Regions from separate parts of the Paenibacillus sp. FSL K6-4396 genome, predicted to be linked through region 1. Evidence: predicted binding sites of a transcription regulator. Region 1 holds the regulator's gene; each other region holds the start of a gene.
What was found. The regulator LexA, encoded in region 1, represses DNA repair genes until DNA is damaged. The targets are predictions, from matches to a motif close to CGAACATATGTTCG.

Region 2: a site for LexA is predicted at 1,446-1,459, ahead of MHB85_RS10300 (DNA polymerase IV). Genes of this name have one in related genera too.
Region 3: a site for LexA is predicted at 1,406-1,419, ahead of recA (recombinase RecA). Genes of this name have one in related genera too.
Region 4: a site for LexA is predicted at 1,442-1,455, ahead of MHB85_RS16290 (DNA polymerase IV). Genes of this name have one in related genera too.

What each region holds. Positions count from the first base shown of each region.
Region 1 covers NZ_JBBOCR010000001.1:4,115,324-4,118,543, forward strand. The annotation lists gene MHB85_RS17805 (DUF896 domain-containing protein) at 27-236, opposite strand; gene MHB85_RS17810 (LysM peptidoglycan-binding domain-containing protein) at 332-709, opposite strand; gene lexA (transcriptional repressor LexA) at 1,007-1,633, shown strand; gene MHB85_RS17820 (aldehyde dehydrogenase) at 1,739-3,040, opposite strand; partial or broken gene MHB85_RS31205 (helix-turn-helix domain-containing protein) at 3,143-3,220, opposite strand, start outside.
Region 2 covers NZ_JBBOCR010000001.1:2,257,199-2,260,418, reverse strand. The annotation lists gene MHB85_RS10300 (DNA polymerase IV) at 55-1,356, opposite strand; gene cimA (citramalate synthase) at 1,888-3,220, shown strand, end outside.
Region 3 covers NZ_JBBOCR010000001.1:2,536,789-2,540,008, forward strand. The annotation lists gene MHB85_RS11530 (competence/damage-inducible protein A) at 1-1,246, shown strand, start outside; gene recA (recombinase RecA) at 1,489-2,553, shown strand; gene MHB85_RS11540 (regulatory protein RecX) at 2,850-3,220, shown strand, end outside.
Region 4 covers NZ_JBBOCR010000001.1:3,761,835-3,765,054, reverse strand. The annotation lists gene MHB85_RS16295 (YolD-like family protein) at 1-153, opposite strand, end outside; gene MHB85_RS16290 (DNA polymerase IV) at 150-1,367, opposite strand; gene MHB85_RS16285 (sensor histidine kinase) at 1,691-3,220, shown strand, end outside.

The DNA.
Region 1 (3,220 bases):
TATCATAATGATATCATTAGGTTTCGTTAGTGTTTGAGTTTGCCTTGGTGGCCTTTGTCATTCTCATCATCAACAATCTCAATGGTATCCAGTTGTTGTCTGAAATTGCTGCGAATATTGCTCAAATAAATCTCTCTTAGCTCGGCACGTTCAGCAAGTTCTTCCTCTGACAATCCAGTGGACTTTTGCTTACGAGCCAATTCGTTAATGCGTGCTACCAGACTATCTATATCCAAGCTTGTCCCCTCCAAAAATACAAAGTCATATTAACTTTGCCATTATAAAGGCTGCTTGTCAAGCTGACACGCGCTAACACTCATTGACGTGCATTTTATTCTGCAAATTGCGGTAGAGCTAGTACTTGACCCACTTGGATGGAAGTCGTATGAAGTTGATTCACTTTCTTAATTGCTTCTATATAAATACGTGTATCCATATTCGTCGGTTTATGTTCCAAAGAAATACTCCATAAGGTTTCCCCTTGTGAAACGGCAATCTTCCCTCCAGGCAGAACATCATTCTCATTGCCAGCAAATACAGTTAAAACGGTGCTGCATCCAATAAATATAATCATAGAGGTAATGGCTACCTTTAACATCCATGAAGAAATCTTGAAACGCGCTAAAACCTTCTTGTAGTTCCCTATGTTAGACTTCACCAGTTCCGAATTCATTGGTTCATAAATGCTTTGATAAGTAGAATATCTCATTAAATACCCGCCTCCAAACGTTTGTTCCTATCTGTTGAAATCAATATAACACGAACACTTGTTTTGTTCAATAGATTTTCAGAACAATTGTTCGCTTCTTTTTTAGAAGGAGAAATTTCTTATTTCACTTCCTTTTGCAAAGCATTTGCAGTATTATGCTCTGACTTTTGGACAATTACTGTTCTATAAGTTAAAAAACACTGATTTAATGCTATTTTATTTAGAACTTATGTTTGTACGAACGGAGGTTCTATGTTATAATTTTCCCAAACGTTACTAAAATGGGGTTGATACGGTATGTCGAAGATATCCAGCAGGCAGCAGGCTATTCTGGAGTTTATACGAAATGAAGTCCGGTTGAAGGGGTATCCTCCTTCCGTACGGGAAATTGGTGAAGCGGTTGGACTGGCTTCCAGCTCAACAGTACATGGACATTTGGATCGTTTGGAGAAAAAAGGTTTGATCCGACGCGACCCTACCAAGCCAAGAGCCATTGAGCTTCTGAGCCAGGAAGAGTCTGAGCATTCTCATCAATTTGCTCATAGCGTTGCACGTATTCCTGTTGTTGGTAAGGTTACAGCCGGGGTTCCAATCACTGCAACCGAGAACATTGAAGACTACTTCCCTCTCCCTACACATTATGTAGGCGAACAGAAAGTGTTTATGCTTTCGGTAGTCGGAGATAGTATGGTGGAAGCTGGAATCGTTAACGGAGATTACGTTATTGTCCGTCAACAGCAAACTGCTGATAACGGTGATATCGTCGTTGCAATGACTGAAGACGATGAAGCTACAGTGAAAACGTTCTATAAAGAGAAAGATCATATTCGCCTTCAACCGGAGAATGCGACCTTCGAACCTTTACGTTTGAAACATGTTAGTATTCTGGGTAAAGTCATTGGCCTTTTCCGAGATATTCATTAATATTTAACTTGAGTAACAAAACTAGATGTAATGAAATACGAAAGAGGTTGCCCTGATGAACAGGGCAACCTCTTTTTTTCATGTTTATGTTATTTATGCGGCTAATTATTCACTGCGTTTCAGAACACTCTTGTGATGCGAGAACACATCAAAGCTCTGTTGTCCGTGATATGAGCCCATACCACTCTCTCCGACACCACCAAACGGGAGATAGTGTGAAGTCATATGAGAAAGTGTGTCATTAATACATCCCCCACCGAAGGATACTTGATTCAGAACCTGATCCTGCAGTTGCTCATCCTGTGTGAAGAGATATAGCGCCAATGGTTTTGGCCGGCGAACAATCTCATCCAGCATAGGATTCAGGTCACTGTACGTAAACACAGGAAGAATCGGACCGAAGATCTCTTCTTGCATCACAGCTGATTCCCATTTCACATCTCCAAGTACAGTCGGCTCAATGAGCAACTGCTCACGTACAGAACGCCCACCAATTAGCGTTTTGCCATCTGTGAGGAATTTCGACAACCGATTAAAGTTACGTTCGTTGACAATATGCGGGAAATCAGCGTTTTGTAACACATCATCCCCAAATTTATCTTTGATCTCTGCGCCAATCAGATTGATCAATTCGTCATGAACTTGTTCATGTACAAGCAAATAATCCGGAGCAACGCAAGTTTGGCCTGCATTCAGGAACTTACCACGAACAATACGCTGAGCTACCAGCTTCAGATCTGCGTCACTATGGACAATAGCAGGACTCTTACCACCTAATTCAAGAGTTACAGGAGTCAGGTGCTCTGCAGCTGCCTTCATCACAATGCGACCAACACCCGTGCTGCCTGTGAAGAAAATATAATCAAACTTCTCTTTCAACAATGCTGTGCTGGCTTCGACTTCCCCTTCCATAACGGCTATATACTCCTGAGGGAAGATCTCATGAATCAGATCATACGTCAAACGAGATACGGCTGGTGTTAATTCAGAAGGCTTGATAACTGCACAGTTACCGGCTGCAATTGCTCCAATCAGTGGACCAAACGCCAGTTGGAAAGGATAGTTCCAAGGTGCAATAATAAGCGCCACTCCGTATGGTTCAGGGTAAATGGTGCTCACCCCATCCGGCATAGCCGCATTGGTTGGGACTTGTTTGGGTGCAGCCCATTCCTGCAGATGTTCTAATGCAAAATCCAGTTCACCCAGAACTATTCGAATCTCGGAACTGTAAGCTTCCGCCTCAGATTTGTTCAGATCAGCCCGAAGTGCATCTTGAATCCGTTGCTGATACTTTTCAATTCCTTTTCTAAGCTGTTGAAGTGCATTAATCCGATACTCGATATTTTTAGTTTGTCCTGTATAAAAAAATGTACGTTGTTCTGTCACTAGTTGTTTTGCCTGATCCATAATAACATCTCCAATTAATTATTTAAAATTAAATTGTTCAAAATTTAATTAAAGTATACCTCTTCTATATGAAACTTTCAACATACAAATGAAACATCCATGCTCCGCCTGATAGGATCCAAATGAAGCTGCACGCTCTAATTCACGGCAAATGGTCGAAGGATGTCTGCCCAGTTCCTT
Region 2 (3,220 bases), 1.9 Mb from region 1:
AAGTAAGGATAATTACAAATCATTTTGCAACCACAAGTCTCTATTATCCCTTATTTAATCAAGACTTTGCAAGTTATCTTTTTGCAGGGATGTACCGCGCACTTTATGATTCCGAAGCAGCACGGAAGGATCGTCTCCAAGCATGCCGGCGGTCACAACAGCATTCTCACCAAATTTATCACGTAACTGATCCATAATCCGAATCAGATTGTCCTTCTTGGGCTTCTGCTCATATTCAAACAAGTCCATCTGCACAGCGGATTCTTCTCTCGGAATCAGGTTCTGAAGTGTCACACCCAGCATGCGTACAGGCTTGCCACTACCCCAATGCTTCTCAAATAGTTTACAGGCCTCACGGTAAATGACCGTTGCATCCTCCGTAGGAACTTCCATTAAACGTGATCGGGTGATTGTCTTCATATCCGGTGTGCGGATCGTAATCTGAATACCCTGGCTGAACATTTCGTGCTTACGCAATCTTCTGGCTACCTGGTCACTTATATTGAGGAACACACGATGAATCTCATTCATATCCGATACATCCGCCGGTAAAGTGGTTGTATGTCCAATGGATTTATTGGCTTCCCGTTCCGCGTGAACTGCGGAATGGTTAATGCCATTCGCAGAATTTTTGAGCCATGCTCCATTAACTCCGAATAGTTCGGTCAACATGTTCTCATCCGACTTGGCCAATTGACCAATCGTTTCAATGCCCAGTTTTTTCAGCTTTTCAGCCGTTTTTTTGCCAATGCCAAACATCTCGTTACATGGCCTGTGCCAAAGAATCCGGGGTACGTCCCTCATACGTAGAATGGAGATACCGTTTGGTTTTTTCAGATCCGAAGCCATTTTTGCCAATAATTTATTGGGGGCAATGCCAATGGAACATGGCAGCCCCAATTCATCCTTGATTCTACGCTGAATGCTCTCCGCAATCTCCATTGGATTCCCGAATTGCCTTGACCCTGTAATATCAAGATAACATTCATCAATGGACGTTGCCTCAAGTTGAGGGGTATAACTATACGCAATCTGCATGAAAGCTCTTGAATATTGACGATATAAATGAAAATCAGGACGAATCACAATGAGATCAGGGCACTTTTTCAAGGCTTGGTGGACAACCATTCCTGTTGAGATGCCTCGATTACGAGCGGCATATGAGCAGGTTACAATTACACCCTTTCGCAGTTCACTGCTGCCCGCAACGGCCGTTGCTTTTCCTCTATATAAATCTGGTTCCTCGGCTTCATGTACAGAGCAGTAGAAAGCATTCATATCGACATGCAGAATCACCCGTCCGGCTGTAGGATAGTATTGATCCACATTCGCTGGAGGATTGCCGTCTGAAGACATCATGAACCCCCGCCCTTTCTTGCACACTAATTAATGAAACGAATTTCTTTCTTCTATAGTATATCAAACCCGTTATGTTAATTCAGTCACGAACATTTATTTTCTGCGAGATCTGATCAGAGACCGAATAATCAACCAGCCTACACTCACAAAAAATATCAAAGTGACCAGGGCAATAACCGTATTTTCCCATACAAAACTCAAAATAAGCCCTCCTTTTCTTCCATATATTCCAATTAAAACTCAATAATAGATTATAACATACATCCGGATTATGATTAACATCCTTCTTTTTTCTCTAAAATCCGTTAATTGTTACATGATACTGCGATTTCGATGTAGCATTTGGCTATAATGGTGATATAATAATTAATTATACAAATTGACGATTTTAGGACAAATCAGCGCACCCAGTTTAACACAGTGTAGCGTTGCCGAATCGAAGGATTCGTCCACTAACGTACTTAACAGCTTTTCCCAACTTACAATCCATACTTTTAAAAGAGCGCTTTATCTCAAAGGAGGATCTTCATGTCAAAGGCCATTTCCATCTTCGATACGACTTTACGTGACGGCACACAAGGGGAGGGTGTCAGCTTATCGGCAGACGACAAACTCAAAATTGCCAAGAAGCTTGATGACCTGGGTGTACATTATATTGAAGGCGGAATTCCCGGCAGCAATACCAAGGACATTGAGTTTTTCAAAAGAGTCAAGGAATTAAACCTGAACGCAAAGGTTGTTGCTTTTGGCAGTACCCGCCGTAAAGGCAGCGTTGCTAGTGAAGACGCCAACCTGAAGCGCATGATCGAATCTGGTGCTCAGGCTGCAACCCTGGTCGGTAAATCATGGGACTTCCATGTGCATACCGCTTTGCAAACTACATTGGAAGAAAACTTGTCCATGATCTATGATTCCATCGCCTATCTGAAACAGAATGGTATGGAAGTCATCTTTGATGCAGAACACTTCTTTGACGGATTCAAACATAACCCGGAGTATGCTCAAGCGGTCTTGACCAAGGCCCACGAGGCAGGAGCGGACTGGCTCGTCATGTGTGATACCAACGGGGGGACGATGCCAAACGAGGTGCACGAGATCGTATCCACACTGCATAGAAGCCTGCCTCATGCCCATCTCGGCATCCATACACATAATGATTGTGAACTGGCTGTGGCCAACACACTCAGCGCTGTACAAGCCGGAGCCCGTCAGGTGCAAGGAACGATGAACGGTTATGGAGAGCGTTGCGGTAACGCCAATCTCGCATCCATTATCCCGAACCTGCAACTGAAACTTGGCTATGAATGTGTTACTGAAGATTCCATGAGACAACTTACAAACGTGGCTCGTTATGTTAGCGAGATTGCCAATGTGAATATGCCGATTAATCAGCCTTATGTCGGCAATGCTGCTTTTGCTCACAAAGGTGGAATTCACGTCTCTGCCATCCTGCGGGATTCACGTACCTATGAACACATCGTGCCTGAACTGGTTGGTAACAAACAACGTGTGCTGGTCTCTGAACTTGCCGGACAAAGTAACATTGTATCCAAAGCACAGGAACTGGGGCTTGAGTTCGATCCAAGCAATGCCAATTCACGTCAGATTATTGAGAAGATCAAAGACCTGGAGCATCAGGGTTACCAGTTCGAAGGTGCAGATGCTTCGCTTGAATTGTTAATTCGTGAAGCAAACGGTGACATGAAAGAATTGTTCACGTTTGAATCATTCAAAATGCTTGTGGAGAAAACAGCGGGCAAATCCGTTGTTTCTGAAGCTTTTGTCAAAGTGAATATCGCTGGAACAAGCGCTTATACCGCTGCTGAGGGCAATGGTCCGGTTAACGCACTCGATAACGCCC
Region 3 (3,220 bases), 1.6 Mb from region 1:
AATCATTGCAGTTGGCACAGAGCTACTGCTTGGACAAATCGTCAATACCAATGCCAGATACCTATCCCGTGAATTGGCTGCGATGGGGATCGATGTATATTTCCAAACGGTGGTTGGGGATAACCTGAATCGACTTAGTGAAGCTATTCGCATTGCGCAGGGCCGTGCAGACGTTATTTTATTTTCCGGTGGCATCGGACCTACCCAAGATGATCTGACCAAGGATGCGCTCGCAGCTGTTCTTAACCGGAAACTGCATACAGATCGAATGGCGATGGACAAAATTGAGAGCTTTTTCAGAGATCGTAATGTGGACATGACAGAGAATAACCGACGTCAGGCGATCGTTATTGATGGAGGAACACCTCTGGCCAATGAAACGGGCCTTGCGGCAGGAAATGCGATTTCTGACAATGACAAATATTATGTCGTGATGCCTGGACCACCTAAAGAGTTGATTCCAATGTTTGAACAGGAAGTCAAACCTTGGCTGTTCCAGCATGTACTCACAGAAGAGATGCCGATCTATTCCCGAATGCTCAAATTCGCAGGTATTGGTGAATCTGCTCTGGAAGATCGACTATTGGATCTGATTGACGCGCAGACAGACCCTACGATTGCTCCTTACGCGAGCGAAGGTGAAGTTACGGTACGTGTCTCCACGAAGGCTGCGAGTGAGGGAGAGGCGAAGCTGAAGCTGGATGCGATGGAAGTTCAGATTCGCGAGCGTTTGACAGAACATCTCTACGCGAACGAGGATGTGCCTATAGAGTACACGATTGTAACCATGATGTCTGACATGGGGCTGACGCTCAGCGCTGCTGAGAGCTGTACAGGGGGGCTTGTCATGCAAAGTCTGACCTCTGTACCCGGAAGTGCGTCAATGCTCAAAGGTGGAATTGTTTGTTACTCCAATGAAATTAAAGAAAAGCTGCTGAATGTGCCTCATGATTATCTGGAAGGTGAAGATGCACCTGGAGCGGTAAGTCCAGAGGTTGCAAAAGTGCTTGCTGAGCAGGTCCGCATGATTGGCGATGCTGATTTTGGCTTGGCTGTTACCGGTGTAGCTGGACCGGGATATTCGGAACGTAAACCACCCGGACTTGTCTTCATCGCTCTTGCTGAACGTGGAAAAGAGACGGAGATTCATGAGCTGCGTATTAATGGGAATCGTGAGACAGTTCGCATTCGTTCAGCCAAAGCGATTCTCTATCGCTTATGGCAAAAACTTGTGGCGATGGATTGATTAGTTAATAGCTTCGATTGCATTTACAGTTCCAAGCAAGTATAATTAAGGAAGACGGAAGAACCGTAGAATTAGGCTTTACAGCCTTGTTTACGGTTCTTTTTTCTGTTTAATGGAAAGTTTCCTTGAGGAAGAGGCGCCTCGGCCTTCACAAAAAAACGAATGTATGTTCGAAAAAAAGCTTGGCAAACGTGTTAAAACAAGGTATCATTATCTTATAAACAGTAAAGGGTGTGAGCTTATTGTCAGACCGTCGTGCCGCGCTTGATATGGCGCTCCGTCAAATAGAGAAGCAATTTGGTAAAGGATCCATCATGAAACTGGGTGAGTCCACTCATATGAATGTGGAAATTATTCCCAGCGGTTCCTTGGCTTTGGATATTGCATTAGGAACAGGCGGCTTGCCTAAAGGCCGTATTGTTGAAATATATGGACCTGAGTCTTCGGGTAAAACAACCGTAGCATTGCATGCTATCGCTGAAGTACAACGAGCGGGTGGACAAGCTGCATTTATCGATGCCGAGCATGCTCTTGACCCACAATACGCAAGCAAACTTGGTGTTAATATTGATGAATTGCTTCTGTCTCAGCCAGATACGGGTGAGCAAGGGCTGGAAATTGCAGAAGCTCTTGTACGCAGTGGTGCAGTAGATATCGTTGTTATTGACTCTGTAGCCGCATTGGTTCCAAAAGCAGAGATTGAAGGCGAAATGGGCGATTCACACGTTGGTTTGCAAGCGCGTTTGATGTCTCAGGCGCTGCGTAAACTGTCTGGTGCAATCAGCAAATCCAAAACAATCGCAATCTTCATTAACCAGCTTCGTGAGAAAGTCGGCGTTATGTTTGGTAACCCGGAAACAACACCTGGTGGTCGTGCTCTGAAGTTTTATTCCACAGTACGTCTGGATGTGCGTCGTATTGAGAGTATCAAATCAGGCAATGACATGATTGGTAACCGTACTCGTATTAAAGTTGTGAAAAACAAAGTGGCACCTCCGTTTAAACAAGCGGAAGTGGATATCATGTATGGCGAGGGTATTTCGAGAGAAGGCAGTATCATTGACATTGGTACAGAGCTGGACATCGTTAATAAAAGTGGTGCATGGTACTCCTACGAAGGCGAGCGTTTAGGACAAGGTCGTGAGAACGCAAAGCAGTTCATGAAAGAGCATAAAGATATTGCTGACATCATTGAACAAAAAATTCGTGTAGCCAGTAACTTGGTTACTGCAGTTCCTGCGCCAACTACTGAAGAGCAACAAAAAGAAGCAGCAGAAGAACAAGAATTGTTTGAAATCAACGAGTAATCTCTCAAAACCTCCCATGTAGGGAGGACCCTGAGGGTGTTCCCCTCTGGACTCCGTAAACTTGCCTGATTGAGCTTGGCTCGATTTGGATAAGGAATTATGGTGGGAGTGCTCTCGGTGTCCAACAGCCCCTGTCCCAATGGACAGGGGCTGTTGGCACGCTGACTGTCAGAGATAACTGTGGAGATAAAGGCCGGGCTGACTTCCCGGCCTTTTGTATTATTAGTGTTCTTTGTCTTATGTGAAGATGTGCTTGGCGTAGTCAGAATGAAAATGTTATGAAAGGGGAGACCTGAATGGATCAACATGACGAGGATTTGTATGAAGAAGCAGAACAGGATGGCCTATCCCAATTTCCGGACAACGAAGAACTTATTATTACACGTGTAGAACGAACGAAGAGCAGGCAAGCTCGTTATCGAATCACTTTTGGTATCCACTCTATTACGGTTCTTGAAGATGTGATGATTAAATACAGGATGACTCAAGGTAATACGTTTATGAAGAAGGATCTGGAGGAAATCATTGTAGCTGACGAGCGACAGCGGACGTATGCACAGTCTCTGCGCTTTTTGGAGCATAAACCGCGCACACGCCATGAATTAAGTCAGAAACTTCGTCAGAAGGAGTTTGCTGCACCTTTGATTGAAGAGGCGCTGGATCGGCT
Region 4 (3,220 bases), 350 kb from region 1:
ATGTTGAGCAATAATCTCCCACTCATCTTCATGAATCAGTGGTTTCGCTTGATGATGAATTTGAGTACGATGCTGTATAATTCGTTCTTTATGTTGTGGAAGCATCATGCGGCTCGATTCCCATAATCCATTGGCCTCCAGTTTTTTGCTCATTTGTAATGCCCCCCAATTTTAGATGCTCTATCAATCGCTTGACCCGCAGCCGTAATGGAGCTCGCTCGAAGAATGGCAATGTCGCCATATCGATCCTTAATGTTGTCCATCACCTGATCAATGGCTCGTTTCTGCTCTTGATCATCAAAGAAAGATAGTTGATATGTATCCGCGTTGGATAATTGAGACAGGGATACGCCTACACGGCGCACAGGTTGCCCATCCCAATGTTGATGGAATATGCGTTTGGCGATCTTGCACAAATCAACGGTTATGTTTGTAGGATCAGACAGTTTAACTTGCCTGTGAAAACCAGTGGGGTGATCAAAATCTGCTCCCGATACACTCACAGATATGACACTACCCATCAGCCCTTTTTTACGGGCTCTTCTGCACACTTCTGTACAGATATCGAGAATAACCACTTCGATCTCCCATGCTTCTGTGAAATCCCTAGGCAGGGTCATTCCGTTTCCGATATCCTTTTGTGTGCTGTGTGTGTTGACGGTTACCGGCGAATTGTCGAGTCCATTGGCGACTCTCCAGATGACTTCTCCATTAACACCCCACTTGCTTCTTAATTTGGAAAGAGGCGTATTCGCCAGGTCTTTAATGGTTCGGATACCCATCTTCCACAGATGTTTTTCCATTCTTGAGCCAATCCCCCACATATCGCGGATGGGCTTATCTCCAATGTGAAGATGCAACTCCTCTTTCTTTAAGTGAAAAATGCCACCCTCCGCTTTTTTAGCAATCATATCGCAGCACAATTTACTGATAATTTTGTTTTCACCAATTCCTGCTCTTGCATAAACCCCTGTTTCATTATAGATTTTGTCTTGAATTTGTTTGGCCAGATCGACTGGATCATTACCAAATAGATGCATAGACCCTGTAACATCAGCAAATAATTCGTCTATACTGTATGGCTCGACCAGATCGGTGAATTCCTCAATAATGGACATGATCTGAGTGGAAACTTCGATATATTCTTGCATGTGAGGTTTTACAATGATCAGTTCAGGGCATTTCTGAAGAGACTGCCAGAGTGGTTCCGCGGTAGATACACCTTTAGCTTTGGCCAACGGACAAGCGGCAAGGATAATGCCAGAACGTCTTGCTGGATCGCCTGCAACGGCGAGTGGTTTATTTTTGTATTGGGGCATTTTTGCCTTTTCGACTGAAGCATAAAAACTCTGCATATCAATGAGCATAATGGTTCGCTGCTTAGTCCACACTGAAATCACTCCTGTACATTTAAGAACGTATGTTTCTATATATTATAAACCGAACATGTGTTCTTTATGCAAGAGGTAAATATTTATATTTGGCATAGGACCATCGAATTCGGAGCGTCCGATTTATACAAACCCCATTTACTATAGAATTACGCAGCTCCAGGGTTCAGATCGTTGACATCCACCTTTAAGTGGTGTCTTCTGTAAGCCCCTTGTCCTCATGTTCCCTCCCCTTATAAAGCTAGATATTGTAGAATAAAGCTAGAGATGATCGTTCTTATTCTACAGGAGGAAATGACATGTTGAAGGAAAAGTGTCCCACAGAGAACGGCTCTATTTTTTCAAAGCTGGCACTCGGTCTAGTTTTGATGTTTATGCTGATTGTACTGATCTTCTGGTGGATCTATCGATTAAATGTGGGAGATATTCAACGAGAGTTAGAAAAGAATAAATTGGGCGAAGTGCGATTCATGTCCTCCCAGCTATCGAATCAATTTGAGCAGGTATTAATGAATGCGCTAACATTATCAGAGGATCAATCCGTCAGAGGTTATACATATGTTCTTCATTACGGAAATGATTTTGCTAAATACAAGGCCAAGCTGGAGCTCATTGAGAAGCTGGCATTAAACAGTGCTTCCACCTCATGGAACAATACCATTATTTTGTATTATCCGGATCAAAAGGACACGGTATCTTCTGATCCCCAGTTTTCATTTCGATCATTCTCCATGTCCAAAGATCCGCTCGATCAATGGATATTACATATGAACAAGGATGGTACAGGTTATTATTCACATCTCACCAAGGGACATCGAGGGCCGATGTATATCGAGATCAGGATCTCATTAGATGTTTTGCAGAAAATGATGTCTGATTATACATCCGGAACACCGATGCTGTATGATTCCCATTTTAAAACAGCCATTCGAGGTTCAGGCTCCCTTGAACTTGCCCAGGCTGATGCTCAGGTTGTTCCACAGCTCAGAAATGACAGAGGTTTCTTTGAAATCTCCTTTCAGGACAGGAATTACTTCATCACTTATATGAAAGCAAGTATTCTGGATTTGTACTTTATCGACTATCATCCAACCAATCAGCTTCAGCAATCAATTTCACGTAACAATACGCTGTTTGTGCTGGCACTTGTAGCCCTGCTGCTTCTTTCGCTTTTGTACATCTTGGCTCTGCGTAATCAGATTCAACAACCCATTATTCGGTTGCGTAAAGCGATCGACCGGTTTGACCGGGGAGATTTCTCCAGCCGTGTCGACGAAACTCAAATTATGGAATTTAAAATCCTGGGTCGATCGTTCAACCGAATGGCTGAGAATACGCAGACATTAATTGAGCAGGTCCTTATTGGAGAACTTTCCGTCAAAGAGGCCAGACTCAAGCAGTATCAGGCTCAGATCAATCCCCATTTCCTATACAACTGTCTCAACTATATCCAGAGCAAATCGAGTGTAAAGGATTATGAATCGGTCACAGCCATGACCTTGGAGCTGGCTTCCTACTGCCGTTATATTCATCGTATTGAAGATATGGATTCGACGCTGGGTGAAGAGCTTCGTTTTGTGAATCATTACATGTCCATTATTCATATGCGAAAAAAAACGATCACTTTTGATATCGATGTACCCAAAGAGCTTCTCTCGGTCCGTATCCCTCGTATGATTTTGCAGCCACTCGTTGAAAATGGGGTCAAACATGGGATTGAACCCTCCATGGGTTCAGGGAAAATTACGATTCGCGCGGAGCAGGACCATGAGGTCATCCGTATCATCGTTGCAGATAATGGTGTGGGCATGCCGGAAGAGCGACTGTCA